Regions from separate parts of the Neobacillus sp. 19 genome, predicted to be linked through region 2. Evidence: riboswitches for the same ligand, from Rfam matches in the RefSeq annotation. Region 2 holds a riboswitch; each other region holds the start of a gene.
The links. A riboswitch is a leader RNA that binds a small molecule or an ion and turns the genes downstream of it on or off. The one in region 2 is predicted to bind thiamine pyrophosphate.
Positions count from the first base shown of each region.

Region 1: linked by a shared signal. The riboswitch ahead of thiT (energy-coupled thiamine transporter ThiT) and the one ahead of thiM (hydroxyethylthiazole kinase) in region 2 are both predicted to bind thiamine pyrophosphate.
Region 3: linked by a shared signal. The riboswitch ahead of ACO1D1_RS24835 (thiamine phosphate synthase) and the one ahead of thiM (hydroxyethylthiazole kinase) in region 2 are both predicted to bind thiamine pyrophosphate.
Region 4: linked by a shared signal. The riboswitch ahead of tenA (thiaminase II) and the one ahead of thiM (hydroxyethylthiazole kinase) in region 2 are both predicted to bind thiamine pyrophosphate.

Region 1 covers NZ_JBMPZU010000056.1:91,670-99,425, forward strand. Annotated here, with positions in the region: gene ACO1D1_RS17485 (transglycosylase domain-containing protein) at 72-2,129, opposite strand; gene ACO1D1_RS17490 (helix-turn-helix transcriptional regulator) at 2,262-2,717, opposite strand; gene ACO1D1_RS17495 (FeoB-associated Cys-rich membrane protein) at 2,888-3,043, opposite strand; gene feoB (ferrous iron transport protein B) at 3,065-5,068, opposite strand; gene ACO1D1_RS17505 (FeoA family protein) at 5,068-5,292, opposite strand; gene thiT (energy-coupled thiamine transporter ThiT) at 5,439-6,026, opposite strand; TPP riboswitch at 6,101-6,208, opposite strand; gene ACO1D1_RS17515 (histidine kinase N-terminal domain-containing protein) at 6,384-7,541, shown strand; gene ACO1D1_RS17520 (GNAT family N-acetyltransferase) at 7,654-7,756, shown strand, end outside.
Region 2 covers NZ_JBMPZU010000036.1:34,468-42,223, reverse strand. Annotated here, with positions in the region: gene ACO1D1_RS12825 (agmatinase family protein) at 1-240, shown strand, start outside; gene ACO1D1_RS12820 (hypothetical protein) at 562-1,365, shown strand; gene ACO1D1_RS12815 (hypothetical protein) at 1,352-1,612, shown strand; gene ACO1D1_RS12810 (glycosyltransferase) at 2,308-2,802, shown strand; gene ACO1D1_RS12805 (HipA family kinase) at 2,799-3,575, shown strand; gene galU (UTP--glucose-1-phosphate uridylyltransferase GalU) at 3,594-4,478, shown strand; gene ACO1D1_RS12795 (glutaredoxin family protein) at 4,832-5,083, shown strand; TPP riboswitch at 5,159-5,269, shown strand; gene thiM (hydroxyethylthiazole kinase) at 5,352-6,170, shown strand; gene thiD (bifunctional hydroxymethylpyrimidine kinase/phosphomethylpyrimidine kinase) at 6,172-6,984, shown strand; gene thiE (thiamine phosphate synthase) at 6,981-7,643, shown strand; gene thiW (energy coupling factor transporter S component ThiW) at 7,627-7,756, shown strand, end outside.
Region 3 covers NZ_JBMPZU010000085.1:21,923-29,678, forward strand. Annotated here, with positions in the region: gene ACO1D1_RS24815 (thiazole biosynthesis adenylyltransferase ThiF) at 1-344, opposite strand, end outside; gene ACO1D1_RS24820 (thiazole synthase) at 341-1,108, opposite strand; gene thiS (sulfur carrier protein ThiS) at 1,110-1,313, opposite strand; gene thiO (glycine oxidase ThiO) at 1,324-2,454, opposite strand; gene ACO1D1_RS24835 (thiamine phosphate synthase) at 2,438-3,124, opposite strand; TPP riboswitch at 3,191-3,299, opposite strand; gene ACO1D1_RS24840 (hypothetical protein) at 3,393-3,659, shown strand; gene ACO1D1_RS24845 (protein adenylyltransferase SelO) at 3,729-5,186, opposite strand; gene ACO1D1_RS24850 (CAP domain-containing protein) at 5,497-6,531, shown strand; gene ACO1D1_RS24855 (serine dehydratase subunit alpha family protein) at 6,622-7,756, opposite strand, start outside.
Region 4 covers NZ_JBMPZU010000019.1:91,148-98,903, forward strand. Annotated here, with positions in the region: gene ACO1D1_RS04275 (NAD(P)H-dependent glycerol-3-phosphate dehydrogenase) at 79-1,056, shown strand; gene ACO1D1_RS04280 (RMD1 family protein) at 1,252-2,088, opposite strand; gene ACO1D1_RS04285 (GNAT family N-acetyltransferase) at 2,278-2,823, shown strand; TPP riboswitch at 3,220-3,325, shown strand; gene tenA (thiaminase II) at 3,435-4,118, shown strand; gene ACO1D1_RS04295 (ECF transporter S component) at 4,115-4,711, shown strand; gene ACO1D1_RS04300 (ABC transporter ATP-binding protein) at 4,689-6,278, shown strand; gene ACO1D1_RS04305 (energy-coupling factor transporter transmembrane component T family protein) at 6,275-7,027, shown strand; gene ACO1D1_RS04310 (ABC transporter ATP-binding protein) at 7,597-7,756, opposite strand, start outside.

The sequences.
Region 1 (7,756 bases), on a different contig from region 2:
TTTTGGACCAAACATTGAAGTAACCCACATATAAAAAAGAGCACGATCTACTCTCGTGCCCTTTTACAGACTTAATGCTCTTTATCTTTGCCTTTTCCTTTATTCTTATTCTTATCCTTATTCTTCTTATCCCATTTCTCTTTTTGTTTATTCCATTTTTCTTCCCATTTCTGGACTTCGTTGTTGAACTTCTCTTGAAAATTACTCTTTTCTTGTTCCTTTTTTCTCGCCTCAATAAGGGAAGCAATATGCGGTACATTAAAGCTTTGATTTGGTGAGCTTTTTAATGCTTCCTTCATGACTTCGCGGAAAATAACCGAAGAACCAGTTCCGCTAACCGGCGTTATATAATGTTCAGCATCCGTCTGATCATAGCCAACCCAAAACGCGCCCACTAACTGCGGTGTGTAGCCGACAAACCATTGATCCTTTAAACCGTTGATGCCCTTAATTGGAACCTGCGTAGAGCCTGTTTTCCCCGCTGTTTCCCTGCCGGGTATTTGTGCCGGTTTCCCGGTACCCAGTTCTACAACACCAAGGAGCATAGTTGTCATATTATCAGTGACCGCCTTAGTGGTCACCCGCTCTTTTTGTGCCTTCCATTCTGCAACAACTCTGCCATTAGAATCGACAATTTTTTGAATGACATGGGCCCCTACTCGTACACCATTATTTGGAAATACCGAGAAAGCCTCAGCCATATCTAATGGGGACACACCTTTATGCAAGCCCCCGAGAGCCATTGATAAAGAACGATCTTCTTTTTCCAAGGAAATCCCAAACCGCTTAACTGCATCGACTCCTTTTTCAATTCCTAATTCATTAAGGAGCCACACAGCAGATACGTTTTTTGATTCCTTTACTGCTTCATACATCGGTACTTCACCAGCGTATTGATGGTCGTAGTTGCTAGGTTGATAATTCCCGAACTTCATTTGTTCGTCCTTCAACATATCTGTTAGTTTCCAGCCTTCTTCAAGTGCAGGAGTGTACACAGCTAAAGGCTTAAAGGATGAACCCGGCTGGGCTTTTAATTGAGAGGCGCGATTGTAGCCCCTAAAGGTATGCTCACCTCTTCCGCCGACAAGAGCCCTAATCCCTCCTGATTTCGGATCTATTAAAACTCCTCCGCTTTGTATGAGAGGGTCCCCTCCATTTGGAAATAAGGTATCATTCGTATACGTACTCTCCATCGCCGTTTGCATCGCCGGATCGAGCTCGGTAAAAATTTGATAGCCGCCTGTTAGTAGTTCATCCTGAGTAAACCCGTACTCCCGGATTGCCTCATCCAGAACTTGATCGACATAGTATGGGAATTTCCCCCTAAAGGGATCGCCGCCTTTATCATTTAAGGCTACTTTTTCCAGTTTTGCTTTTTCAAATTGCTCGCTGGAAATAACTCCTTGCTTCTCCATTTGGGCTAATACCAGATTTCGCCGTTCCGTTGCCGCTTCCATATGTTCGTATGGGTTAAGGGCAGACGGCGCCTTGATCAGTCCTGCCAGTAAGGCTGATTCGCTTAAAGTCAAATCCTTGACTTCTTTTGCAAAATATTTGCTGGCTGCTTGTTTAATTCCATACGCACCATTACCAAAGTAAATTTGATTCAAATACATTTGTAAGATTTCCTGTTTCGTATATTCCCGTTCCACCGCAATCGCCAAAAAGACTTCCTGCATTTTTCGCTTCAATGTCTTTTCTGAAGTAAGAATTGTATTTTTCGTTAATTGCTGTGTAATGGTACTGCCGCCTTCAACCATTCCACCTGCTTTCAGGTCGCGGAACAATGCTCTAGCGGTACCAATTAAATCCACACCATTATGGCTGTAGAACCGATGATCCTCGATGGCGATAATCGCATTCTTCATTGAATCAGGAACATCGCCAATCGGCACCCCTTCATTTTTATTGGCTGATACCTTACTTGCCACATTCCCGCTAACATCATAAAAGACGGTGGGCTGGGGAAGCTCATTTTTTAGTCCTGATATGTCAGCATCTTTTGAAAAATAATATAAAAGTCCAAAAAAGCTTAGAATCATAATCAACATAAATAACACGATACTTTGGAGCAAATGCCACTTTTTCAAGTTCTTAAAAATGCCAACTATTTTTTCTTTAAATACCAATTTGATGACGTCCTTTATCTGTAATCTCTAGCAACAGGTATATTTTTCGATTTTGGTCGAGGTTTTATGACGGTTTGGAAATATATTCATAAAAAAGATGCGGCTAGAACCTCATCTTTTAAATTTTTTGTTTTATTCACTTTTCGTCAATTCTTTAAAGCGCTGTTTGGATAGTTTTTCATCGAAGCTGCTAAAGATTCGATAGTTTCTTTCATCTAGGATGCGAAAATGTTTGCTGAGAATATTTTGTTGAAGGATAAATCCATTTTTCTGTGATACAATTCTCCACCAAACCCGTCCGCCCAACGTTTTCGTTTTACGCAGGTCGATGCCATTTAGGGCAACCGTTTCTAACACCTCAAGGGGCTCGCTGCCAAATAAATATTGGACCGTTTCCGTTTCACGAAAAAGGGCACATATGGAAACGACTGTCGACCAATTTGCTTGAACTCTTCCTTTTTCAATTTGTACGAGCGTTTTCTTTGATACACCAATAATATCCGCCATTTTATCTTGTGTATATCCAGCTTCCGTCCGGATGAGACGAAGCTTTTCAGAAACCTGCATTATAATTTCATCTCTCGTCATAATAAGCCCTTCCTTCAATTACATCTAGTGTAATTTTACACAATTTTTCTTTATCATACAAATCTTATTAATAAAGAAAACAAGCCGAATCGCAAAGACGTAGGGGTAATCGCAATTATGCGTTATAAAAAAGCTGCTATCCGATTCCGGGCAGCAGCTTTTACAAACCATTATTTCACTTGTGGGGGAATACCGCACTGGCTGGAACATGAACTTTTTAAATCGCAGGCTGCGCATTTCCCCTTTTTGGATTTATTAATAAACTTCACTAATGCATAGCTGGCGTATCCAAAAATTGCAACACCGATAATGATACTGGCAATCATTTGCTCCACCTCTTTTTTATTTTAAACCAATCCAAACAATTTGCCGCCTTGATATATAATCAGAGCCAATACATAGGCGATCACGAAAGCATATCCCATTGAAAAAGCTGTCCACTTTTTTGAGCTTGTTTCCTTATAGATCGTTGCAACCGTTGCCAGGCATGGAATATATAACAAGATAAACACCATAAAGCTGTAGGCAGCGAGCGGCGTATAATAATCGGCCAATAATCCTTGCAGGCTGGCATCATTCGGAACGAAATAAATAATATTCATCGTTGAGATAATCGCTTCTTTAGCAAGAAATCCGGTAATTAATGAGGCGGAAGCCTGCCAAGTGCCGAAACCAATCGGATCAAAGATTGGCGCAATCACATTTCCAATCGCAGCTAAATAACTATGATCCATATCTACTTTTAACCCATCAGGTCCCGCATAAGATAAAAGCCAGATAAAAACGGATCCGGCAAAGATAAATGTTCCCGCTTTTCTTATGAAACCCTTCCCTTTGTCCCAAGTGCTTCGCCATAATGATTGAAACTGTGGAAGCCTGTAAGGAGGCAGCTCGATTACAAATAAGGATGCTTCTGATTTTAATAATGTAGAAGAAAAGATTTTTGCCAGAATTAAAGCTACGACAATTCCCAGAACATAAAGGCTAAGAACGATAAATGCTTTATGGCCAGCAAAAAAAGCTCCGACAAATAAAGCGTAAACCGGCAGTCGTGCCGAGCATGACATTAATGGCGTTAGCAAAATGGTCAACAAACGCTCTCTTGGCGTTTCAATCGTTCTTGCCGCCATGATCCCAGGCACGTTGCAGCCAAAACCAATCATCATGGGAATAAACGCTTTGCCATTTAAGCCAACTGATTCCATAATTCGGTCCATAACCAGCGCTACGCGAGCCATGTACCCGGAGTCCTCTAATAATGAAATAAAGAAGAACAGAATAAAGATTTGCGGGACAAACACTAGAACACCGCCAACCCCTGCGACCAATCCTTCAATAATTAAAGCATGGATAAAGGCTGAGGCATTGATGGCTGTTAATACACTTTCAAATCCAGCTGTTACAGGTCCTGTTAATAAGCCATCTAACGCATCAGATAGCGGGGTGCCGAGCCAATCAAATGTCAGCATAAACATCAGATACATAAGCACCAAAAAAATCGGCATCCCCAGGTAGCGATTTGTGACAATTTTATCTACCTTTTCAGATAACGGGATGGACGAATCACTTTTTCTTGCTACATCTGCCACGATTTTAGCAATGACTTCTTTTCTTTTTCCATAAATAAAATTAGCTAATGATTTTGTATCATGTAGTTTCTGTAATTTGGATTCTAAGTTGGCAATAATTGTCTTGATTCTTTGCTGATCTGTAATCCTATTTACATAATCTTTAACAAATTCATTTCCTTCAATGTATTGAATCGCTAGAAAGCGTAGAGAGTGACTGGTTTTATTAGTCATTTCTCCCGCCAATGCTGTTATCGCCTCTTCGACTTCTTTTCCATAGTAAACGAGGTTCTTTTTAGCCGGTTGGATGGACTTGGTGGAAATAACATCAACAAGCTTATCACAGCCTTTTCCGCTCCTAGCTACGACAGGAACAACAGGAACACCGAGAACACTTGAAAGCTTCGATGCGTCGATTTGAATTCCGCGCTTATTTGCGACATCAATCATATTAAGACCAATTAGGGCCGGTTTCTCAAACTCTAACAACTGCAGTGTCAAATGTAAATTCCGTTCTAATTGGGAAGCATCTAAAATATTGAGTAAGCGATCAACGGATTCATTTAAAAAGTATGAGGTAACAACGCCTTCATCCTTTGATAAGGGATTAAGTGTATAGACTCCTGGCAAATCAATTAATTGGCCAATATTATTTTTGAATACGCCAACCTTCTTTTCAACTGTAACACCGCTCCAGTTCCCCACATACTCATAGGAACCTGTTAGATTATTAAACAATGAAGTTTTTCCTGTATTCGGGTTTCCAATAAGAGCGATTTCCATTATATTCTCTCCACTTCAATCTGAACTGCTTCTTTACGGCGGATGCCAACACATTGCCCGCAAGATTCAATCATAATTGGGCCGCCAAACGGCATGACGCATTTCACGCATACTTCTGACCCTTCGGTAATCCCTAAGTCGAGCAAGCGCCTTTGTACGAGAAGGCCAACATGAGAAATGTCAATAATTTTCCCCTTATCTCCCGTTTTTAAAGAACCGAACATGTATCTCACCCTATCTATGTTAATTGAGAATGATTATCTTTCTATATTGTCATTTTAACACTTTTTTTACGATAATAGCATAGAAATTTTGTGACAAAAGTTCGAAAAAAAAAGAAAAGCAGTCCGCTTTTCTTTTTCCATCCATCTTATTTTCCCTGTATGAAACTTTTCTTTGGCATGGCACCGATGACTAGGATGATGATAATCGCACTTATGATGAAGCTTGGAAGCATATATGTCCCATTATATATGAGCGAATAAGTTGTAACGGGCTGGCCTTTAGGTGCATATTCACCGAAGAAAACAATTCCGGAAACAACATGACATAAATAGCGGAGAAAGCTTCCCAATAAAGCTCCAATAACAGAATATACCATCCACTTACCTTTCTTACCATCAGTAAGAGATTTTTGAATATATCCTGCAAAAACACCTGCAAAACCAACTACTGTAAAAGCAACAAAATAATCAATGATCCCTTGAACAATGGTATAAATTTGGGCAAAACCAAGTATAAACTGTAATAATCCCAGTAAAAAACCTGTCAACAAACCGCCCTTTATTCCCCAGCGATAGGCCATAAGGAAAATCGGAACCATTGCAATCGAAATAGACCCACCCTGCGGCCAAAATCTTGCCATAAGGAATCCTGATAATAAATCAAGTAAATAAGCAAGTGCTGTAAAAACAGCGATTTCTGTTATAAATAGCGTGTTACTCCTCTTTTTGTTCATTTCTCTTTCCCCCTATTCCACAAGAGAAACGCAAAAAAGCAATGCAAGACGAAAAGGATTGTCTGCATTGCTTTATTATCGGCAAACCACATCCCTACGCTAGCGTTAACTAACAGGTTCATAGGGTCAGAACTCTAACGTTCACTCTCAGCCGCCTTTTAGCAGCTCCCCCTGTGGAAGTATTCTATTGATTTCCTATAGAATATACTACTATTTCAAGGTAATTACAAGGGTATTATTTTTTTCGCCAAATATCATATTGGGAAAATTATTATTATTTTATTAAAAAAAGGATTTTTGCCTTCATCAGCGAATTTACATGGTAACAGTATTGTGAATACCATAGGGGGAAACAACATGTTTACGGGAGAACAATCGGATTTACTTGCTTTTTTTAATCAAAATAAAGAAGAGTTAGTAAAAGAATGGGAGAAAGCTATTGTTGTCAACCAGGAAGATCCTTTCCAGATGAAAATACGCGAAAACGGGGAAGCACTATTGGATGTGCTCCTTACCATGCATGTAAAATCTAAACAAGAACTGTTAGCTGTAATTGAAAAAATTGCGATAGAAATATCTGTAGAAAGGGTTTTGGCCGATATTAACATTGGGGACTTCGTCTATAATGTTAATTTGGGCAGAACGATTCTTTACAGCTATTTAAGTAAAACAGGAATATCATGGTCCGAAATGCAGGAGTCGATCAATATGATCAATTTTTGCTTTGATAAATTTCTTTACTATGCCGTATCCCATTTTTCGGAAGCAAAAAATAAAATTATTGAAGAAAAGACAATGGTTATTGACTCCACACATCAGGATCGTTTGACACTTCTCGGACAGATGACTTCAAGCTTTATTCATGAATTCAGAAATCCACTGACTTCTGTTCAAGGATTTATTCAATTGCTTAAGGGTGATTTTCCAAACATGAGATATTTGGATATCATTTCAAGTGAATTAGATCAGCTTAATTTTCGAATCTCACAATTCTTACTGTTATCCAAAAAGGAACTGATTGGGAAGGAAAAAGTTCAATTTGGATTAAATAAACTGATTGATGAAGTACTGAACTTCCTTTATCCAAGTATTTTGGATGGAAAAGTAAAAATCATAAAGGAGATAAGTGAAGATGTTACATTGAATGGATATGCAGATGAAATCAGACAGGTTTTTATTAATATTATTTTTAATGCAATTGATGTTCTGAATCATCATGGAATCTCTGCTCCAACCATTGAGATTAGGAGCTGTTTAGAAAACAGTCAGCAAATTAGAATTAGTATTTCCAATAATGGCCCAGTGATCCCCGCTGAATTACAAAAAACAATTTTTGAACCCTTTTTTACAACTAAAAAACTCGGGACAGGTCTAGGATTGTTTGTTTGTAAAGAAATAATTGAAAAACATAAAGGGAATTTAACCTGTGATTCTTCAGATGATAACACTACTTTTTCCATTTATCTTCCTGCTGTTTTTACACCTGCAGGTCATAACCAAACACATTCTAGTTAGTCACCGCAAAATCCCACTTTTTATGAAGCAGGGATTTTTTATTTGTTTCATCTCCCGACAATGCACTCTGATGCATATGATGTACTAAAAATTTACCGGGAGATTAGGGCCTATGTTTACTTTAAAAGTTGATCACGAAATTGAGCTTCAATTGTTCCAACGGCATCATGCCTTAAAGTTGTATCAGCTTGTTGAGGAAAATCGAGAACATTTGC
Region 2 (7,756 bases):
TTAACCGTTGATATGGATGTACTCGATATTGCCTATGCACCGGGGGTACCGGCATCAACACCGGGAGGCATGACAACAGCAGAACTGCTGGAAGGAGTACTAACAGCTGCCAAACACCCCAAAGTGGGCGCAATGGACATCGTCTGCCTCGACCCGCAAAATGACACCGCCGTCCAGCCAACCGTAAAACTCGGCACCCACGTATTTTTAACCTTTCTCACAGGGGCAATGATGAGATAGTGTCAGGCACCAAAATTATATAATTATATTATGTTAACCCGTCTGAACCTCCGCTGATTTGCGGGGGTTTTTTTGGCTGTTTCTTTTGTCCATTTTTTGCTTTTTTAGACTTTTGCCTTAACGTTTTCCCTCCTATTTGAATTAACTATATTAGGCAACAAAGCTTTGACTTTTTATTATGCAGTTTTCCCAACCCATTTTGTTAGACAAGCTTCACAAAATCAAGCAGGCAGGAAATAAAAGATAAAAGGAGGTTCGCCACTGGCCAATCATCTGAGAGCGACTGCGTTAAAATTTTTAAACCATGCAAGGAGGAGAAATGTGGATAGTAAACAATTAAATAACTGGTTAAAAGATATTAAAGTTCAAAATGTAGTGAATGCGGATGTAGAAGTGGTAAACAATTCACCATTAGTCATGCTAGGGAAGGGACGGCAAGGGGCGGTCTTCCAGGTTTCTGAGGATGTTTGTGTGAAAGTATTCGGCAATGAAGAGGATTGCGAACGCGAACACTATGCCCTATCCCTTGGTCAGGAAACCAATTTATTTCCTAAAATACATGCAAAAGGTCCGCTTTATATCGCGATGGATATTATTAGAGGTGTGGATATTCGCGAATACTTACAATCGCAGCCACTTACGGAAGCACTCTCTGCCAAATTACTCGAGATGCTAATTACATTTAAAAAGATTGGTTATGAGCGGATTGACCATCACAAACGGCAAATTTACCTGCAGCCAGATGGCAGCCTGAAGGTAATTGATGTAGCGAGAACCGTTTGGCGTGACCGCGTTTATCCGTATCCGCGTAAATTATTAACTTCATTAGGAGAAGAAAATAAAGCAATCTTTTTATCATACGTTCAAGAAATGGCACCCGAAGTTTATGCGGAATGGCTTCACTATATCCGAATGGAAGAGATTTCACAGCAAATCACCCATCTATTACTAACAGAAAAAACTGACAAAAAAGCATTAAAGAATTTGAGTCAACAATTGTTAACAACAGAAGATGAAGAAAAATATGTGCTTCAGCTTCAGGGCTTAGTCCACAAGGTATTTAAAATGGGTAAAAACTATGCTCGCACGTGGCAAAGATCCGGATGCTGTCATGGAAAAAATTGATGAGTACTGGGATTCCCGCGAGCAAGCAATAAACCCTGAATGGAATCGGAAACGTGACAAGGATTGGGATAAATATCAAAAGAATGACAAGGATTGGGATAAATATCGTAAGGAAGGAAAGCGTTTCTCTGGAGAAAGCCGCCGCGAGCATGATAAACACCATGACAGAAAACGATTTGAAGGAGAAAAATACCGCGGCCATGCTGATAAAGGCGGTCATAAGAACAGGAAGCATCGTCATAGTTAATTGAAATAGCAGAACACTATGCATGGCTAATAAAAAAAGAGGAGGCCCCAAAAAAATTAAGGAGAAAGCTAAATGAAGGTATTAGTAATCTGGCGGCTCCTCACTGTTGGCGGGGTAAATGCCGGATGGAGAAACCGCTCGATTTATTTTAAACAGCACGGGATCGAAACTGAATTTTTATATACGACAGATCACGGCGGACTTCATATTATGCAGGATGTCGCACAAGTATATTTAACAAAGGATGAGCAAGAGATTATTACCATTATCAAAAAAAACGCCTATGACGCCATCATTGTGGTCGACACAGGTGCAGCCTATAAATGGATCCGAAAAGCTAAGTATCAGGGTCCGGTTATTGTCGAAGCAAGGACCCCAGAGCTGATTAAGCTCATGCCCCACCTTAAGTCATTTAAAGGAATACGGCCAGAATTAATCGTTGTTCCTTCACAGTATCAAAAACGATTGGTGTCTATTTTGACAAATGATATTCCCATCCATGTCATATACAATGGGGTGGATACCACTTTTTTCCGTGCGTTATCCACCGAGGAAATCGATTTCGACAGTGCTCCAACGCTGCCGAAAGGTAAAAAAATAATTGGCTGGATTGGTAGATTGGACAAACGTAAAAACTGGCCGATGCTGCTTGAAGTGGCAAAAGTGATGAAAAGTGAACGCAGCGATATTGAAATATGGATTATTGGGGGAGCCCAAAATGTGTCCAGCGTGAAGAATTTAAAGCCGCCTGGCAAGAGGAAGGACTCACTGACATCATCAAATGGTTTCCGGTTATCCCCTACCAGCAAATGCCGCATGTATATGCGAAAATCCGCCAATCCGGAGGCTGCACACTTGCGACAACCAAATCTGAATCATTTGGAAATACCTTTATTGAATCGATGATCTGCGGTGTGCCCGTTGTGGCTTCTAGAATGATGCCAGTAACTGAATTGGTTGAAGAGGGTGAGACGGGGCTGCTTTACCGGGGACAAAATGTGGAAGATGCGGTCAAGCAGTTATATGAAATCCTCGATGATTCCGTCAAACATCAACAAATGTCACAGGCAGCCATCGACCGTGTGCAGCAATATTTTTCCATTCAAACTGTGGCGGATGATTATATTGATTTGTTAAAAAATATCATCCACCTGTATAATGATGCGGCTGGCGAGGTGGATGCAACATGATGACACCCGTTGCCTATCAAAAAAAGCTGGAAGGCAAATCTAATGCTCATTTAATCACTTTTAATGATGGCAAGGACTATGTGGTTAAATTTTTTCAGCCTGGCTTTGAAAAAACATTGCCCAATGAATGGGTGGGCTATTGCTTGGCACGATACTTGGGACTGCCAGTACCATTTGCCAGGATAGTGGATATCTCCGAGGAATTTACTTCGCTAGTTCCTGAGCTTGCCAATGTACAATTAACCCGGTATCAATTCGCCTCATTGTACATTCCTGATTGCCTTAACGGTCATCAAGTTTCCGAAGTATCCAATATTGTTAACCATCAAACCCTAGCAGGAATCGTTATGTTGGATTATTGGTTGTGTAATCGGGACCGTACCCGCAAAAATATTCTGTTGCGAGAAGGAGAGAGCGGTGAGTATCAGTTATGGATGATTGATCAAGCCGAGATTTTCGGAACCTATAATTGGCTGCATGCTGATTTAGAAAATTTGCCGGTGGAAGTGTTGAAAAGCGCGACACACCAATTAATGGCGGGGTTTATTGATAATGAGCAAAGATTTACTGACCACCTTGAGTTGATTCAAACGATGCCGATTCTTTTAATGGAGGAAATTGTCTCGCTCATCCCTGATGACTGGATGGTTTCGCGTGAGGAGAAAAAGGCAATTGTTACTACGTTGGTAACGAGACGCAAAACGATTCTGCCGAAATTGATGGAGAGATTTTTAAAAAAGGTATACCAGCCATTCCATGCTAATGAAAATTAACTTGAAGGGAGGTATTTTATGAAAATCCGAAAGGCTATTATTCCAGCTGCAGGCCTCGGGACTCGTTTTTTACCTGCAACGAAAGCAGTGCCAAAGGAAATGATTCCAATTGTTGATAAACCAACCATTCAATATATTGTCGAAGAGGCTGTAGCGTCGGGGATTGAGGAAATCATTATCATAACCGGCAGGGGAAAGCGGTCAATCGAGGATCACTTTGATAAATCCTATGAGCTCGAGGATACTCTATATAGAAAAAATAAATTAGTAGATTTAGAGAAAATTCAACAGATATCCAGTTTAGCGAAAATATATTATGTCCGCCAAAAGGAGCCTAATGGACTTGGCGATGCCATTCTTTGTGCTAAAAATATTGTTGGCAATGAACCATTTGCGGTTATGCTTGGCGATGATATGGTGATATCGGACGTTCCATGCTTGAAGCAGCTGATGGATGTATTTGAGTATTATAATAATTCGATCGTCGCCATTCAGAACGTTCCGAAATTGGATGTGAATAAATATGGCATCATTAAGCCAAAGAGTGCGATGAGGGAGCCGAATATCTATTCAATTGAATCATTAATAGAAAAACCAAAGCCGGAAGAAGCCCCGTCAACATTAGCCGTCATGGGACGCTATATTTTAAAGCCGGAGATTTTTACAATTTTGGAGCAGCTTCCATTTGGACAAGGAAACGAATTACAACTAACTGACGCCATAAACGAGCTAAATAAAATACAGGCCGTCCTTGCCTGCACCTTCAACGGAACCCGCTACGACATCGGAGACAAAATCGGCTACATCAAAGCAACCCTCGACCTCGCCATCAGCCGCCCCGACACCCAAAAAGAAATCCTGACTTATATGGAAAAAATAGTAAAACGGTGTCAGGCACCATAACTAATCTATTGATGCACTTTAAGTTGATAAGCAAAAACTTTAAGCCGAGGCTGTTGGAAGCCTTGGCTTTTCTATAAAAGAGTCATGTATTTTAATTGGTTATTTTTTTCCTTAGGTTTATAACAAGAAATATATTATGCTAAAATAATGGACAAGCATAAACGAATATAACGATAATGGTAGAAATGGGCTGTCCATTTTATAATCGAGGTTTACCAATTAGTGAATTTGGTGTTTAATGTTAGGAAATATTCCTTGGGAAAGCGCATGAACAGACATTTCTCGAGGTTTTTTGACGGGAAATCAAGAATAAACGGAGTTTTTGTAAAAACAGAACAAAGGAGGAACTACATATGAAGAACGAGCAGATTATCGTCTATACCACGAATGATTGTATTGAATGTATGATGGTTAAACAGGTACTTACCAACGAAGGAATTGCTTTTGAAGTAAGGAATGTTGCTGCCAGCCCAGCTTATCAAAAGGAAGTAGAGAAATACGGCTTCCTCGGAGTTCCCGTAACGGTCCTTGGCGACCGGGCCGTAAAGGGTTTTACCAATGAGCTTAAAGAACTGATGGAATTGGCAAAAGGCGGTAAAGAGTAGAAAGTTAAATGAACTGGAACAATTTTCTTTACTTCGATGGTAATTAGAGTTACTATGAACATAATTTAATAACGATTTATCTACTAGGGGTGCCCTGTTAATCAGGCTGAGAGAAAACGATAACGTTTTTAACCCTTCGGACCTGATCTGGGTAATACCAGCGTAGGAAAGTAGTCGAGTGAAATCTATATTTTATCTCTTTCTAACTAACCAGGTCCTATTATGGATCTGGTTTTTTTATGTTTAAAAAGAATAGGGGCGATGGGATTTGGAGAACAACAGACTTGGTCAAATATTAGAAAAAGTTAGAGAAGTGAACCCGCTTGTCCATAATATCACGAATGTCGTGGTAACGAATTTCACAGCCAATGGATTGCTTGCCCTTGGCGCTTCACCGGTCATGGCGAATGCAATCGAAGAGGCAGCTGATATGGCGAAGATTGCGAGTTCACTAGTTCTGAATATTGGCACATTAAACGTGCAAACGGTCGAGGCGATGATCGCAGCCGGTAAAGCAGCCAATGAGCATGGGGTTCCAGTAATTTTTGACCCAGTTGGAGCTGGTGCAACTCCGTACCGAACGGAAACGGCGCACCGTGTGATGAAGGAAGTCAAGGTCGCCGTAATTAGAGGAAATGCAGCCGAAATCGCCAATGTCGTAGGTGAAAAGTGGGAGATAAAGGGCGTTGATGGAGGAATGGCTAAAGGGAATATTACAGAGCTTGCCATCCAAGCTGCTGAAATTTTACAGTGTGTGGTTGTCATAACTGGAAAGGAGGATGTCGTTACTGACGGAACAACAACGTATATCATCTCAAATGGACATCCGATTTTGACAAAAGTAACCGGTACAGGCTGCCTGTTAACTTCGGTGATTGGTGCATTTGCCGGAGTGGAAAAGGATCTCATCCAAGCTTCGGTCGCTGCATTAACCTGTTATGGTGTTGCAGCAGAAAAGGCTGCGAATCAAACAGCCGAGCTCGGGCCGGGCAGCTTTCAAATAGAATTTTTAAATCAATTATCGTTGGTTTCCCCTGAGGAATTGGATGTACATGCTTCTTTTAAAAAATGGAACGGAGGATTGTAGGATGAAAAGGGCATTAACCATTGCGGGTTCAGATAGTGGCGGCGGTGCAGGAATTCAGGCTGATTTGAAAACGTTTCAGGAATTAGAGGTTTTCGGTATGTCTGCATTAACGGCTGTTACGGCGCAAAATACATTAGGGGTTCACGCAGTCTATCCGATGACGGCAAAAGCAGTTGTCGAACAAATTCAAGCAATTGGAGACGATATCGGAACGGATGCAGTAAAAACGGGCATGCTTTTTAGTGCAGAAATCATTGAAGCCGTTTCGATGAAACTCAAAAACTATCATTGGAACAACGTGGTGGTCGACCCCGTGATGATTGCGAAAGGCGGGGCCTCTCTACTGCAGCAAGAGGCGGTTTCGGCTTTGAAAACCCATTTGTTGCCGCTTGCGACAGTCATTACCCCAAATATTCCGGAAGCAGAGGTCCTGACAGGAATGACCATTCGATCGGTGGAGGATAAACGGGAAGCTGCTGTAAAACTTTGCGCGTTAGGGGTTAAAAATGTCGTGATCAAAGGCGGTCATGATGAAAATCTGTCTGAATCTACTGATTTATTATTTGACGGGAAAGAATTCCACTTCTTTACCAGCCGGCGAATTCAGACAAAAAATACACATGGAACAGGATGTACCTTCTCGGCGGTTATAACGGCTGAATTAGCGAAGGGCTCTACCATCTATGATGCTGTTTCAACGGGGAAGGATTTCATTCAAGCGGCGATTGAAGACGGGTTTGCCATCGGCCGCGGTCATGGTCCGACGAACCACTGGGCCTTTCAAAAGAGGGGAAAGGAGATGGCTAGGCTATGATTCATTTAAAAGACGAATTAAGCGTTTATTTTATTATGGGCAGTCCGAATTGTTTGAAGGACCCAAAGGAGGTCTTAGAAGAAGCCATTGCAGGCGGGATCACCCTATTTCAATTCCGTGAAAAGGGAAAAGGAGCCTTAACAGATTCCGCAAAATATACCCTGGCAAAAGAACTTCAAGCGATTTGTCAGGAGAACCAGATTCCCTTCATTGTCAATGATGATATCGAGCTCGCACTCGAGATTGGGGCAGACGGTGTTCATATTGGGCAGGAGGATGAGCCGGTGAAAGCAGTGAGGGAAAAGATTGGCGGCAAAATCCTCGGGGTATCCGTCCATACGACAGAAGAAGCGATGACGGCACTTAGGGATGGGGCAGATTATTTTGGAATCGGACCAATTTATCCAACGAGAACTAAGGAAGATGCAAAGCCATCGAAAGGAACCAGCCTGATAGAAACTCTGAGAAAAAATGGAATCACCGTACCGATCGTTGGAATCGGCGGCATCATCGCTGAAAATGCCAGTCCTGTTATTGAGGCAGGGGCTAATGGGGTCTCGGTAATTACCGCCATCAGTCAGGCAGATTCACCTAGGACGGCAGCTAAGGCATTAAAAAAAGCAATCGAGGAGGCAAAAAGAAATGAACAAAACGTATAAATTGACACTGACAGCGATGATGATTGCGATCGGCACCCTATCTAGTAACCTAGTAGCGATTCCGATTGGATTTACCAAGGTTTTTCCGATGCAGCATTTTTTGAACGTTTTAT
Region 3 (7,756 bases), on a different contig from region 2:
TTAGCCCATTCTTCAAGCTCAAAGGCTGAAGCGTCTTCGATTATTGCCTCCAATTCCACTGTTGAGTTAACCTCCGATAGGCGTCGTTTGGCTGCAATGACTTTAGGGGTTCGTTTTTTAGCATCTTCTTCTGTATATAACTGCTGCCGCTGTAAATTACTCCATTCCACATAATCACGGTCAACAATGGTTAGCTTACCAATTCCCGCGCGGACCAATGCTTCGGCACTGCCTGTACCAAGTGCTCCTGCTCCTATGATAAGTACATGCTTAGTGGAAATTAGCTGCTGTCCGACTTTTCCAATTGGTGAAAATAATACTTGTCTTGAGTAGCGTGGATTCACCCGATACTCATTCCTTCCTTAGGACTGCTTGCTGCTGCATACCGCTTTTTCTCAATCCGACCGGCTTCATATCCTAATCGTCCAGCTTCAATCGCAAGCTTCATCGCTTTTGCCATTTTTACCGGATTCTTTGCCGCTGACACTGCAGTATTTAATAACACACCATCGGCCCCTAATTCCATCGCAAAGGCAGCATCGGCTGGTGAGCCAATTCCAGCATCCACAATAACAGGCACTTCAGCCTGTTCGATAATAAAACTTAGGTTTACTGGATTGATAATCCCTTGACCGGAACCTATTGGCGAAGCCCCTGGCATGACCGCATGGCAGCCAATTTCTTGAAGCTTCCTGGCTAAAACCACATCATCTGAGGTATATGGGAGAACAATAAATCCTTCCTTTACTAATTCCTCTGTTGCCTTTAGGGTTTCAACTGGGTCCGGGAGTAAGGTTTGATCACAGCCAATGACTTCCACTTTAATCATATCGCAAAGACCCGAGGCTTTTGCTAATTTTGCAATGCGCACAGCCTCTGAAGCGTTCTTTGCCCCTGCAGTATTTGGCAAAAGCGTATATTTAGTGGTGTCCAACTGTTCTAAAAAGTTGGGTTGGGTTGGGTCAAAAATATTCATACGTCTTACAGCAAATGTGAGGATTTCAGCATTAGATACGTCCACTGCTTCCTTTTGAATTTCATAGCTTGGATACTTTCCTGTTCCTAATAATAAACGAGAGTGAAAGGATATAGGACCAATTTTCAACATATTAACCGCCTCCTACAAAATGGACTATTTCAATTCGATCTTTATCTGCTAATCTGGTAATCTGGTGTTCTAATTTCGTTATGACTTCACCATTAACTTCTACGACAACGATTTTATCCTGAATTTCAAAATGATTTAGAACATCTGCAATACAAACAACTTGTTCAGGGAGTTGGATTAACTCACCATTTAAGACAACATTCATACCGTGCCTCCTATACAACTATTTTTTTATGTCTTTCTAAATGAAAAGCTGAGAGTAGCGTTTGGTCAGTTATTCCCCCAGTTAAAAGGTTTGCCATCAGTTTCCCTGTTATGGGACTTAATAGAATCCCGTTTCGGAAATGCCCTGCTGCAACGTATAGCCCTTTCCGGCTGGGATGTTCGCCAATGTATGGCAACCCATCTCCTGTCTGTGGCCGAATACCGGACCATACGCGCTCCCATGCTGCTTCATTCAGCTGTGGAACCAGATTTGTTGCTCTTTCAATTAAGCTAGCAATCCCTTTAGGTGTTACTGTTTGATCAAATGTATGTTCAATCATGGTGGCACCAATATAAATTTCCCCATTTCGTTTTGGTACAAGATAACAACGTTTGTCGGAAAAAATGGTCATGCTAATCACCGGCTTTTCCGGTCTGACAGAAAAGCATTCTCCTTTTACTGGATAAACATTTATCTCCAGACCTGCTTCACACAATAGTTTCGAAGCCCATGCCCCGGCGGCAACGACAACCTGTTCACTGCGGATAGCACCATTGGTCGTGTTAACCCCTCTAACTTGACCATTTTCATATATTAAAGAAACGACTTCCGTATGTTCTCGAATCTCGGCCCCAAAATAGGCAGCTGCTTGTGTAAATGCTTTTGCTAACTTTGCCGGCTGCACATGTCCATCGTTAGGAATGAGCATTGCCCCTGAAATGCTTGGAGATAAGGATGGTTCCAATTCTAATAATTCCTTTTTATCAAGCCAAGTTATAGCAGGGTCCCACTCCCTTTGAAAATCAACCTGTTTTTTTACTTCGGATGCTATTTCTTCGGTTTCAGCAATTTTTAACAATCCTTTATTGACAAACTCAATATCTACTCCAGAAAATTCCAATAATTCATTTGCGAGAGTTGAAAACATAGATTGACTTGTTAACCCCATTTGGAATAATGGACCATCTTGTTCGATTTCCGCTTGTGAGGCCAGCATTCCTGCGGCAGCTCTAGTTGCTTGGCACGCTAGTTGATCCTTTTCGAGTATAATCACTTTTCTTCCCATTTTTGATAGCTGATAGGCAATGGAAGTTCCGACGATTCCCCCACCGATAATAATTACATCAGCTGAATTCCCCACTTTTTCCACCTCCATTTTTCAACACTTTTATGTATGACTTAACTGCTGCCAGTGGATCGCCTGCATTTAAAACACCCGACATAACTGCTATTCCTTGTGCTCCTGCCTGTATTACCCTCGCTGCATTTTCTTGTGTTATACCTCCAATTGCAATAACTGGGATGTCAAGTTGTGTTATCCTTGATAATTCCTCCAAGCCTTTCGGGGCCATTCCTGGTTTTGAGTGAGAAGGGAAAATATGACCGTAAATCACATAATCTGCACGATTTACTTTTGCAGCCACTCCTTCCTGATAAGAATGAATCGAACTCCCTATCCGAATCTGAGGAAAATTTTCCTTCACAACACCTGGTTCTAAACTGTGAAAAGCTAATTGCACCCCACCGGCCTTTGCTGTTAAGGCCACATCCAGGCGGTCATTAATAATAATCTTTGCTAGCGGGATGTTTGCAGAAATTAATTGTTGGACCATTTCATATAGTTCACGGGCTGTTTTTTGTTTTTCCCGTAAATGTATTGCTGTCACATAGGGCTCGATATCCTTTACAATTTCCTGAAACTGCTCGATCGGCATCTTACCATTGGATATGATATGAAATTCTTTATCTTCGAAAATACAAGTTACCCCTTTCAGAAGATTCCGCCATTTATTGCATACTGTGAAAAACAAAAAACCACTTCCTTTAGATAAGAAAGTGGTTGAAAATTTGAAAAAAGAACATTTTTTGTTCATCAAATATTCATGTTTCCACTTCCCTACGCTGGTATGATCCAGATCAGGTTCATAGAGTCCCGAAGTAGCACTTCAATCTCAGCCCTTTAAAAAGGCACCTCTAGCGGATAAACTTCAATTATTAATTTGTATTGATTACCTTACATGGATAATGTTAACATGTTAGGCGAAAATGTCAAATTATTTTTTTGTCGCAAAATCTCTCATGTTAACTGAACCAAAAGTGCCAATCACCCTCGAAAAAATGAGATACCTGGCACTTGGGCCCAAAAATTCGAAACCATCTTTCTATGTAAAAGATAGTTTAAAACGCTCTTATTGCTTTTTAATAGGAGTAACTACTGAAAATAAACTTTCGGTGGGATCAGTGACATTAAATTCAACGATCTTGAAGCCATTTTCTCCATCCTTGAAATCATTTTTAGTTGGTGTAATGATTTGGTTGTTATTCATCATCATACTTCCTTCCTGATTATTTCTCACACAGAAGTTACTATATGATGAAATACTTAAATGTGTGACTGTTTTTTTAAAACTAATATCAGGTTCCGCAGAAAGTACGGTATCTACCAGTTGATGGCTCAGGAAGTGTGCAGTATTCCGCCTTTTCAGGGGAATAGGCATAAGGATTAGAAAGAATTTTAAGCAGCCGGTCCATCACTATTAAATCACCTTGTTCCACTGCCGCTTCCAGCGCTTCTTCTACCCGATGATTTCGTGGGATTACCGCAGGATTACTGTTTCCCATTAATTGTTCTACAGAGGTTTTCGATTCTTCCTGCCGGTCTAATCTAGCTTTCCATTTACCGTACCACTCCGCAAATTCTGGCTCACCATTCAAACCAGTTTCTTCATTATTAGCCAATGTTAGCGCCCTGAATGTATTGGTAAAATCCGCATGATTCTTCTCCATCAAACTAAGGAGGTCATTTATTAGCTTTTCATCATCAGATTCTTCGTTAAATATTCCAAGTTTCGCTCGCATTCCCTCGAGCCAATTCGCTTCATATATTTTTGAAAAGTGAGATATTGCATCTTGAGCCTTTTCAACCGCCTTCTCTTGATTTTCATCTAGCAGCGGTAAGAGAGTTTCAGCGAACCGTGCGAGATTCCATCCCGCCATATAAGGCTGGTTGCCATAGGCATAGCGTCCTTGAGTATCAATAGAACTGAAAACCGTTGCGGGATCATATGTATCCATAAAGGCACAAGGACCATAATCAATTGTTTCTCCACTAATTGTCATATTATCAGTGTTCATCACCCCATGTATAAAGCCAACCAATTGCCATTTGGCTACAAGTGCCGCCTGGCGTTTGATTACTTCTTCAAGAAACCGTAGATATCGATTTTCATCCGCTTCAATGTCGGGATAATGTCGGCTAATTGCATAGTCTGCGAGTGTCCGAAGCTCCTCCATTGTTCCCCATTTTGCCACGTACTGGAAGGTACCTACTCGAATATGACTAGCAGCAACACGAGTAAGGATGGCACCAGGAAGAGCGGTTTCACGCTGGACAGCTTCACCGGTTGTGACGACAGCTAGACTACGGGTGGTAGGAATACCCAAGGCATGCATGGCCTCACTGATGATGTATTCTCGCAGCATCGGTCCGAGTGCCGCACGTCCGTCACCGCCGCGGGAATATGGTGTTCTCCCTGGCCCTTTAAGCTGAATATCAACTCGTTCTCCTTTAGACGTCATCTGCTCTCCCAGCAGCACAGCCCGTCCATCCCCTAACTTTGTAAAATGCCCAAATTGATGACCTGCATATGCCTGCGCAAGCGGCTCAGCTCCCTGGGGTACCCGGTTGCCGGCAAGAACCGCCACACCATCCTCACTCTGCAGCGCCTCTATATTCAATCCAAGTGATTCCGCCAAAGGCGCATTGAGAATAACTAACCCTGGTTCCTCGACGGGTATTGGATTGTGTAAAGTAAAAAAAGAATTTGGGAGACGGGCATAACTATTTTCAAAATTCCATCCAGTTTCTAACATCGTATCTCCTTTTGTTGTTTTCAAATTTTTTGTGCGTTCCACTACATCGATTCATTTTTTTTCCACTTGATTTCATAAATCCATCTATCATAATATAGTAAACCCGTTTTTTTCACGAATTTTAACTAATACGCTTGTATTGAACGTAAGCATATTGCTTATACAATTAAATTCGTTTGGTTACAATTCTAATAGAAATGGAGGAGAGATGATGGGGCGAATTTTTTCAATTCTAGTCATACTATTTATACTATATGTTTCTGGACCATTTATTAAACAAAAATTTGCAAATTCCGATTACGCAGTTTCAATGAAACAAATTGAAACTAAATTAAATGATGTCAAGAAAAATCCTGAAATTCAGGCAGCCATCGAATCTCTATCTGGAGAGGTCAAACAATTTGTAGAGCAGCTTGGCCTTTTTTTAGATAAAAATCCGCTAACGGAAGAGCCAGCTGATCGAGAAAAGGTAACGTTAAAAACCCCAGCTGATCAAGTCTTTTCCATTCATAATATAGAGCTCGGCGCCACCAAAAAAGATATTGAAAACAAACTTGGCCAGGCAAACCGGGAATCGCTGAATGAATATGGGGAAAAGTGGTATGCTTTTCACAACAATTATCAAAGCTTTTTTATGGTCATGTTCGATGATAAAAATCAAGCAGTTGGTTTATACACAAATCAAGATTTAATTGCCTCTAGCAATGGGATTAAGGGAGGTAGTTCGAAAGAAACCGTTCGAGCTGTGCTTGGAAAACCACTGTCCGGGATTCAAAAGGGGCTGACTATTTTGCAAATACAAGAAAATGCGGACTATGATGTATATCTGCTAGACGAAGTCTATGTTACCATTTTCTACGACAAACACGAAAACAATACAGTGACTGCCATGCAATTAATCAACAAAGATTTGGAACAAAAGAAACATGAACTCTACACTAGTGCAAGTCCGGAATTGAAGGAAGGATTTGAATACCAGCTATTCGATTTAACAAATGCATCTCGTGTGGAGCACCAGCTTCCCATTCTGTCATGGGATAATCAAGTAAAAGAAACTGCTCGGAAACATAGCATGGATATGGCTGTTAATCAATATTTTGATCACACAAACCTTAAAGGGCAATCGCCATTTGATCGGATGAAGGAGGATCAAATTATCTTTTATCTTGCTGGAGAGAACCTTGCTTATGGTCAATTTAGCAGTATTTTTGCCCATGAAGGGTTAATGAACTCGATTGGCCACCGCCAAAATATTTTACGTAAGGGATATAAGTATTTAGGAGTAGGCGTTGCTTTTAATGATCAATCACAGCCCTACTATACCGAAAATTTTTATGCAAAATAATCAAGTAAAATGTCCTTCATAACCATGATGAAGGACTTTCACAGGAAATCGAGAAGTAAAAAGTCCTCCAACGGGAATGCGAACCTCGTTTTATTTTTCCAACATTAATTTTAATATCAGTTCATCTGTTTGCCTTGTACCTTCATTTCCAAGTTTGCAGAAGCTCTCAATACTTTTTTCGACATCATCGTGAATAAAGCCGTCTGTTGACTGTATTTCCTGATGGTTCAAGGCAAGTAATGCGGACTGGACAGCGACATTGGAACAAGTTGAAACCTTCATGGCGCAGCCTGCCTTTGCTCCGTCGCAAATCATTCCTGACACGTTGCCAATTGTATTTTGAATGGCTGCCTTTATCTGTTGAAGGCCCCCGTTCAATAAATAAACAATTGCTCCACTTGCCCCCATTCCCGCTGCGGTGACCCCGCATAAGGCAGAAAGGCGGCCAAATCTAGATTTGATATGGATGGTTATCAGGTGACTAAGAGCAACCGCCCGAATCATCTTGTCCTCGGACACTTGCAGCTTTTCTGCTGCGGCGACAACTGGAAGTGTAACCGCAATCCCTTGGTTTCCACTCCCTGTATTCGCCATTACCGGAAGTGTTGATCCTGCCATTCTGGCATCTGAACCCGCTGCTGCAAGCGACATGGCCGCAGTGGCTAAATCGTTGGATAAAATCCCCTTTTTCACATTATCTTGAATCGTTTTTCCAACATTTAGACCATAATTACCGGAAAGTCCTTCTAAACCAATATTTTTATTTAATTCAATACTCTTTTTTACAAGTGCTAAGTCGTCAATGTCCGTGGTTAACACCCATTCATATATTTCATCGATTGTTAACGCTTCCAATTCCTCTTCCTCAGTCTGGATTCCGATATTCTCACATCCGCCAAGATAGACAGGCTTTCCATCCACTTCGATTAAGGTGATATTACTATGATTATCGGAAATGACAACCATTGCAGTCTGCTTTTCTGTTTCAACTATGACTTCAATATACAGCCTTTTCGGAGTATCTGCCTGGCCGGCAGCTACTTTTCCCGCTTCTATAAGTTTCAATGCCGCCAGTTCGTCTTCCATTGTAAGCCCATCTAATATTTCTAATTTTTTCTCTGGGTCACCGGCAGCCGCTCCAAGAGCAGCAGCGAACTCTAGACCCTTTGCCGACATACCAGGAATTCCAACCGACTTGGCATTTTTAATAATATTTCCGCTTGCT
Region 4 (7,756 bases), on a different contig from region 2:
TTTTATAATCTGTCGAATACTGTACAGTGGATTATTTTAAAGAAATCGAGAAAAGATAAAAAATTAATACAGACAAAGGTGAGATTATTGAATATTTCTGTTCTTGGTTGTGGGCGATGGGGTACTTTTATTGCGTGGTATGCTAACAAAGTTGGTCATAATGTAATGTTGTGGGGGAGAGAGAACTCCAAAAACTACATCAAACTAGATGAAACTAGAAAAAATGATTATCTTAAGCTATCAGAAGATATTAAGCTAAGTAATTCTCTACATCAAGCCGTTTCATTTGCAGAGATTATTATCATATCGATTAGTGCACAAGAATTACGTTCTTTTGCTCATAGATTAAACTCTATTGATGATATTCAAGGAAAAACTTTCATCTTGTGTATGAAAGGGCTCGAAGCCGCCAGCGGAAAGAGGTTATCTCAAGTATTTGGTGAAACAATCGGGAAAAATATCAATATAGCTGTTTGGGTAGGTCCCGGACACGTACAAGATTTCGTAAATAACATTCCAAACTGTATGGTGATTGGTTCTGAAGATATTGAAATCACTAAGAAAATTGTTAATGAGTTTAATAGCGATTTAATAAGATTTTATTACGGACAAGATATGATTGGAAATGAAATAGGTGCAGCTGCCAAAAATGTGATAGGAATTGCCGCAGGAATGTTGGATGGATTGAATTACAGCAGTTTAAAGGGGTCTCTTATGGCAAGAGGGACGAGGGAACTTTCCCGCCTTGTTTTAGCGATGGGAGGAAACGACGTAACAATCTATGGACTGAGTCATTTAGGGGATTATGAGGCAACTTTGTTCTCCTTACATAGTCATAATAGGAAGTTTGGACAAGCTTTTGTCACTGGTGAAAAGTTTGAGAAATTGGCAGAAGGAGTATCAACAGTCAAGGCATTGAAAGATCTATCTGAACAATATGATGTTGAACTTCCAATTAGTAATGCTTTATATGAAATTTTATTTGAGAATAAAGATGCAAAAACTACATTAGAGAATCTTTTTCTAAGACCTGTAAAATTTGAGTTCCAAAGATAAATTGAATATTCCATTAAAGGGGGAATAATGGAATGCCGTTCCAGTAAAATTTATGACGCTTAGAGTGAAGACTCTAAGCGTTTCTTTAAGCCCTCGACCAACTTATTAATATCTCTACTGTATTGTAGTTAGACCTTTAACACGCTGAAATTAACATATGTTCCACCCGTTTATCTAGTTGTTCTGCGGAAATATCTACGGCAGTACCCCGCCAATTTGTAAAAGTGTCAGAAGGATCTCAAAGGTAATGAGAATGACAATAATCCATTCTACAAATAATCCTCGGATCGAATGGCTGATCGTCGAAAAGCCGTCCATGATTTTATAGAGAATTTCCGTTTTACTTTTCAGGATTTTGTAGCGATCATTTAATTCAAAAAACTCCAGCATTTTGTCGTAGAACTCCCCGGCGGTACTGCTCGTCCAAGTAATGTCAGGTTTATCGAGAATCATGATATAGGCCAAGGTGTTATACTCATGGCGGACAATCTTCGCGGTGGTTCGTGCCAATTCCTTATTCCCGATTCTCAGTTTTCCTTTTTCTAGCCGGTAGATCATGGTTTCGAGCGTATCATGAATTTTGCCGAGTTGCTCCTCCGTTTTTTCAAGTGCAACCGATTTAGCGAGTACAGTAGAAATTAGTTCGGGATAGAAACTTTCATATTCGGGGACCACCACATATTCGTCAGTCAATTCGATTGTTTCGTCAACTCTGATATGAAGGCTGTAATCATCGGTGTACCTGCCAGCAGATTCAAGTTCGATTTCCGGCTCGAACGAATGAATGTAAGCAAAAAATCGATTCACTTCATCCGTACTACCGGAATTAATGAAAACAATACTGCCAAATGAAAAAACCAGTACAGCTTGCGACTCGTCCACTTTTTTCTCAAGAATAGAGGATAGTATTTTCCCTTTCAGGATTAGCGGCTGTTCCCAGGTGAATTTTTTGGGAATCCCACATTGAATGGCAATTTTGTTCAAGTCGATTTCATTTGTGATAGCAAAAGCTTTAAAGGATAATTGGTTCATAGTTATCACCTTTTCAAAAAGTGGTCTTTGTTCGATTGTATTCTAGCCTTCCAAAAAACATGCCTGAAGCAGAGATTCTTTCCCAAAAGGCCCGCGCGTTGGTCAAAATGGTGCTCCAAAAAGCTTTGTTTTGTTTGGTTAGACTGGCCATTTCTTAAGATGTACAATTAATGAGGGGAGGGAATCGTCATGAGAGTTAACCCGAAGGAATTTATTATTAATAATTTATTTTATATAATTAGATCTGCAATAGAAGAAGACGCGAAAAACCTGTCTGAAATTAGAGTGCAGATAGATGGTGAAACAGAAAATTTAGATCGGGAAAAAGGCGAGGCGTACATAAACGAGCCAGGTTTTAAACAAATCATAATAGATGATACAGAAAGTAAGAAAAATCTTTTTTTAGTTGCTGAAGTAAATGGAAGAATTGTAGGTTTTTCGAGATGTGAAGGGAACCAGTTGAAAAGAACTTCTCATAAGGTAGAGTTTGGCGTCTGTGTTTTAAAAGATTTTTGGGGATACGGCATTGGACAAAACCTTTTAAAAGAATCCATTCACTGGGCAGACACAAATAATATTAAGAAGATAACGTTGAATGTCCTCGAAACCAATGACAATGCAATAAAGCTTTATCAAAAACATGGTTTTGAAGTGGAGGGTATTTTAAAAAAGGACAAGGTCCTATCTGATGGGAATTACTATAACACTATTTTAATGGGAAGGTTTAATGAATAAGGAATAGAGGGCAAAATTAGCGTTTATTGACGGTTGAAGCACTCCTAATTTTCTCCTTCTTGAAGCAATTGATTTCTTTGATGAATCAAATAAACATTTAAGAACCTTGCTGAACATTTTAGCAAGGTTCTATTTTCTCTACTATTCACCTAAAAGGAGTTTTTCAGAATAGTTTTGTCTGTTCAAAATTATTCCTGCGGCTTCTTTTTAAAGATATATTTTAAAAGAAAAATATGAACAGACTATGAACAAAAAAATACTTACCTTATGTTTCTGCATCGAATTCATCGGATTAGAACCTTTTGAGATGAACAGAACCCAGCAATAATAAACGAGGGTCAAAAGTCTCATTGACTTAATCAAAATTGGTAATGTATAGTAATAGCAAAAGAATAGGTTGACCACTAGGGGAGCCATGTAATGGCTGAGACAAGATTGGAATCTTGGACCCTTTGAACCTGATCTAGTTCATACTAGCGGAGGAAAGTGGAGACAGAGCTCAATGATGCTAGAATGTGTAAATTGCGCCGCTCCATATATTGGAGCGGCTTTTTCGATTATTATTGCCGTCTCCTATTTCCTCTAGCCAAAACCACAAGGAGGATATATTGATGAGTTTTTCAGTAGAATTAAGGAAAGAAGCAGAGCCAATTTTTCAAGCGATTTTTGAACATCCTTTTGTGCAGGGAATTGCTAATGGGAATTTAGGAAAGGAACAATTAATCCATTATGTGAAACAGGACTTTGAGTATTTAAACTCCTTTATTCGTATTTATGGAATTGCTGTTTCAAAGTGTGAAAACCGCCCGGATATGGAGATGCTCAATCGGCAAATTTCATTTATTTTAAACAGTGAAGTCCATCCACATCATAACTTTTGCCAAGTCGCGGGTGTTCCTTACGAGGAATTGCAGGGGTACTCTTTATCTCCATCCGCCCATCATTATATCCGCCATATGTTAACGGTTGCGCATGAAGGGTCATTAGGAGAAATCTTGGCTGTGTTACTGCCATGTCCATGGACGTATTGGGAGATTGGTGAAAAATTAATAAAAGAAGTCAATCCAGATGAATCACATCCCTTTTATGAGTGGATTCAATTTTATGGAAATCGTCCAGAAACTACTACAAGATTTTGCCGAAGATTAGATGAATTGGTCATTCACGCAACGGAGAAAGAAAAAGAAAAGATGAAGGAACATTTTCTATTAAGCTGTCAGCTTGAGTATATGTTTTGGGACATGGCCTACAAAAGAGAAGAATGGCCAGTTCAACTGGAGCTGATAAAAAGATGAAATGGAAAATGAAGGAGATTGTTCTTACTGTCATTTTAGCGGTGGCATGCGGTGTCATTTATTTAGGATGGTCGACATTATGGATCCCGATTTCGGCACTCGTTGGTCCAGTGGGGGCTGGGTTTATGTTTGGTATTTGGGTGATTGCTAGTCCCATAGTTGCGTATATCATTCGGAAACCGGGTGCTGCCTTCATTGCAGAGGTTGCTGCCGCAGCCGTAGAACTATTAACTGGCAGTCACTTTGGTTTGTCTGCTCTATTAGTAGGTGTTTTTCAAGGCATCGGATCAGAAGTGGCCTTTGCTATTTTTGGGTACAAACGCTATAACCTGTTTACATTAATGCTGTCAGGTGCGCTCGCAGCTGTAGGAGGCATGATTTATAACCTATTGGTTAACGGTTTTGGCTATTATACAACTGAAATACTGCTCACAACATTAGCCATTCATGTGATCAGCGGAATCGTTCTAGGCGGCTGCTTGGCAAAATTTGTCGTGGAGTCGCTCGCCAAAACAGGTGTCTTGGACCAATATGAAATAATGAAAGTTAGAAGGAAACAAGGACATGCAGATGCAAATGTTTCTGGGATGTAACAATTTATCGATCCGCTTTTACCAACATAATAAAAAAATAGTAAATCATATCAATCTGTCGATTCGGCAAGGCGAAAAACTATTAATTTTAGGACCTAGCGGGTGCGGGAAATCTACGTTGATTTCTGTACTTGCCGGGATTATTCCTGAATTTCTAGATGCTGAAGTGACCGGTGAGATCGTGCGCCCAGATAGTTCGGGTGTGATGTTTCAAGATCCTGATTCTCAATTTTGCATGCTCCATGTGGATGAAGAAATTGCTTTTAGTCTTGAAAACCGGATGATTCCACGGGATCAAATGGATGAGATGATAGGGGACCTAATGGATAAAGCGGGATTGAAGATAGATAAACGTACTCCGATTGATTCGCTTTCCGGCGGAATGAAGCAGCGATTGGCACTAGCCTGCTTATTAGCACTGGAACCTGAAGTTTTGTTTTTGGATGAACCGACAGCCCAACTGGATCCTGAGGGCAGAAACGAGATTTTTGAATTATTAAGGGATGTTTCCCTACAAACCAACCAAACGATGGTATTTGTTGAACATGTACTGGATGGATGTATCGAATGGATGGACCGGGTGATTATTCTTAATAAAGATGGCCGGATGATTGGTGATGGAAAACCAGAAGAAATCTTGGAAAATTTCCAGAGTGAGATACGGGAGGCGGGTATTTGGCGTCCAAAGTTATTTCCGATAAAGTGGCAGGATGTGGTTCGCCATGATACTCATCCATTAGCAATCGAACTCTCAAGGATCATAGAAACGAAGTCAATGGAACAACTGAAAGACGATGGGGTAGATAATCCTATCATCCATACAGAAAATGCAGAAATCGGTTATGGGAAAACAACGATTGTAAACGACATTAATCTGGCCATCCATAAAGGGGACTGGATTTCGATTGTCGGGAAAAATGGAAGCGGCAAAAGTACGTTCCTGAAAAGTTTGGCACGCTTAGAATCCTTAAAAAAAGGAAAAGTTTATTTTCTTGAAAGTGAATTAAAAAAGTGGCCAGATCAGGAACTATATGAGAAAGCAGGCTTTGTCTTTCAAAATCCAGAACTGCAATTTATTACAGATACTGTGTTTGATGAAATCGCCTTTGGCGGCCGGCAAAGAAATTGGCCGGAAGAGCGGATCCGCCATAAAACTAATCAGTTATTGCGGGAATTTGGACTGGAATCCTATCGTGACGCCCATCCTTTTACATTGAGCCTTGGCCAAAAACGCCGTTTGAGTGTGGCCACGATGTTATTGTTTGACCAGGCGTTATTATTACTGGATGAACCAACATTTGGCCAGGATGAAAAAACTGCTAACGAGCTGATTAAACGGCTGAAGGAGCGGCAGGAACAGGGAACAACCATTATCATGGTAACCCACGATATGGATTTAGTTGATCGCTATTCGGATAAAGTTATCCTTTTTAAAAAAGGAAAAGTTGCTTTCTATGGGACACCATATCAATTATTTATGAACCAAGATCTTTTGAAAGAGAGCTCGTTGGTGCCTCCTCTGCATTATCAATTATTTCAAGCTAGAGAGGGGCTATGTCTCGTATGAAGGGGAATCAATCATGGCTTTCGACCTTAAACCCTGCTTGTAAGCTGCTTGCTCACTTTTTAGCTATGTTTATCTTGATGGCCATTACAGATCCGAAAGAAACGTTGGGTATATGGCTTATTGCTGTATTCATAGGCATTTTTTTTGGCGGATGGAGAATGTCTTATTTATTGAAAAGATTTTTACCCTATTTAGGCTTTTTTATTTTAGTTTTTTGGATGATGGCTGCTTTTGGAAAAGGAGAAGAAACGATTTGGAATTGGGCTTGGTTTCATGTTACGGAAGAGAGTCTAACCAATGGGCTGACAATCTCTTTACGAATGTTGGGGTTCGTTACCTTTGGGTTATTATTCACCTCAACGACTGACTTAACCTTGTTCATTATGAGTCTAATTCATCAATGTAAACTTTCGCCAAAATGGGCATATGGGTTATTGGCAGGTTTCCGTTTTATCCCACTTTTCCAATCAGAACTCAATCAAATGAAGGCAGCCCATAAAATTCGCGGCTATAAGCAGAAAAGCAGCTGGAAAGCTTTTATGAGATACTCCCTGCCACTGTTCACTCAAGGAGTACGAAAATCTGAAAGAATTGCAATTGCCATGGAGGCAAGAGGTTTTACTGGCACAAGGGATCGGACTTACTATCAAACAACGAAGCTGGGGGTAAAAGATTTAATTTATTTAATAGGTCTTTTATTCATGGTATTTGGGGTGTGTCTGGTTAGTCGAATATTATGGGGAGAATGAATCAAGGTAGATTGGAACCAATTCTACTAAGAAATTTTGGGGGGGAGTTTCCAATGAAGGCTATTGGAATCTATCTCTACTAAAATATTTTAGGGGAATTATCGAGTAGATACTTCTACTTATACGTTTTGGTAGATCTTTAGTCGGAATATCGAAGTAGAACCCGTCTACTTTGATGTTTTGGTAGATTTTTCGTTAAAACATCGAAGTAGAGACTGTCTACTTAGACATTTCGATAGATTACTAGTCGGAATATCGAAGTAGAACCCGTCTACTTAGATGTTTTGGTAGATTTTTCGTTAAAACATCGAAGTAGAGACTGTCTACTTAGACGTTTCGATAGATTATTAGTCGAAACATCAAAGTAGACCCCGTCTACGCAGGGGTTTCGAGAATTTATTAATATAAACACCGATATAGACCCATTCTATGTATGGTATTCCAAGGTTATTTATCAACAAAGCCCTCGTAGACCCGCCACCTTGATGCCATATCATCCAATGACTACATAATAAAAAGAGCAGAGGAGGAATATTCATATGAATATTCCTCCTCTAATATACCCGTCTCTAAAGTCCCCCGAGATAGGCTTTTTTAATATCTTCACTTGCCTGCAATTCGGCTGCCGTACCTGATATTTCAATGCGCCCGGTTTCTATCACATAGGCACGATTGGCAATGGATAATGCCATGTTGGCATTTTGTTCGACGAGCAGGACAGTCGTTCCG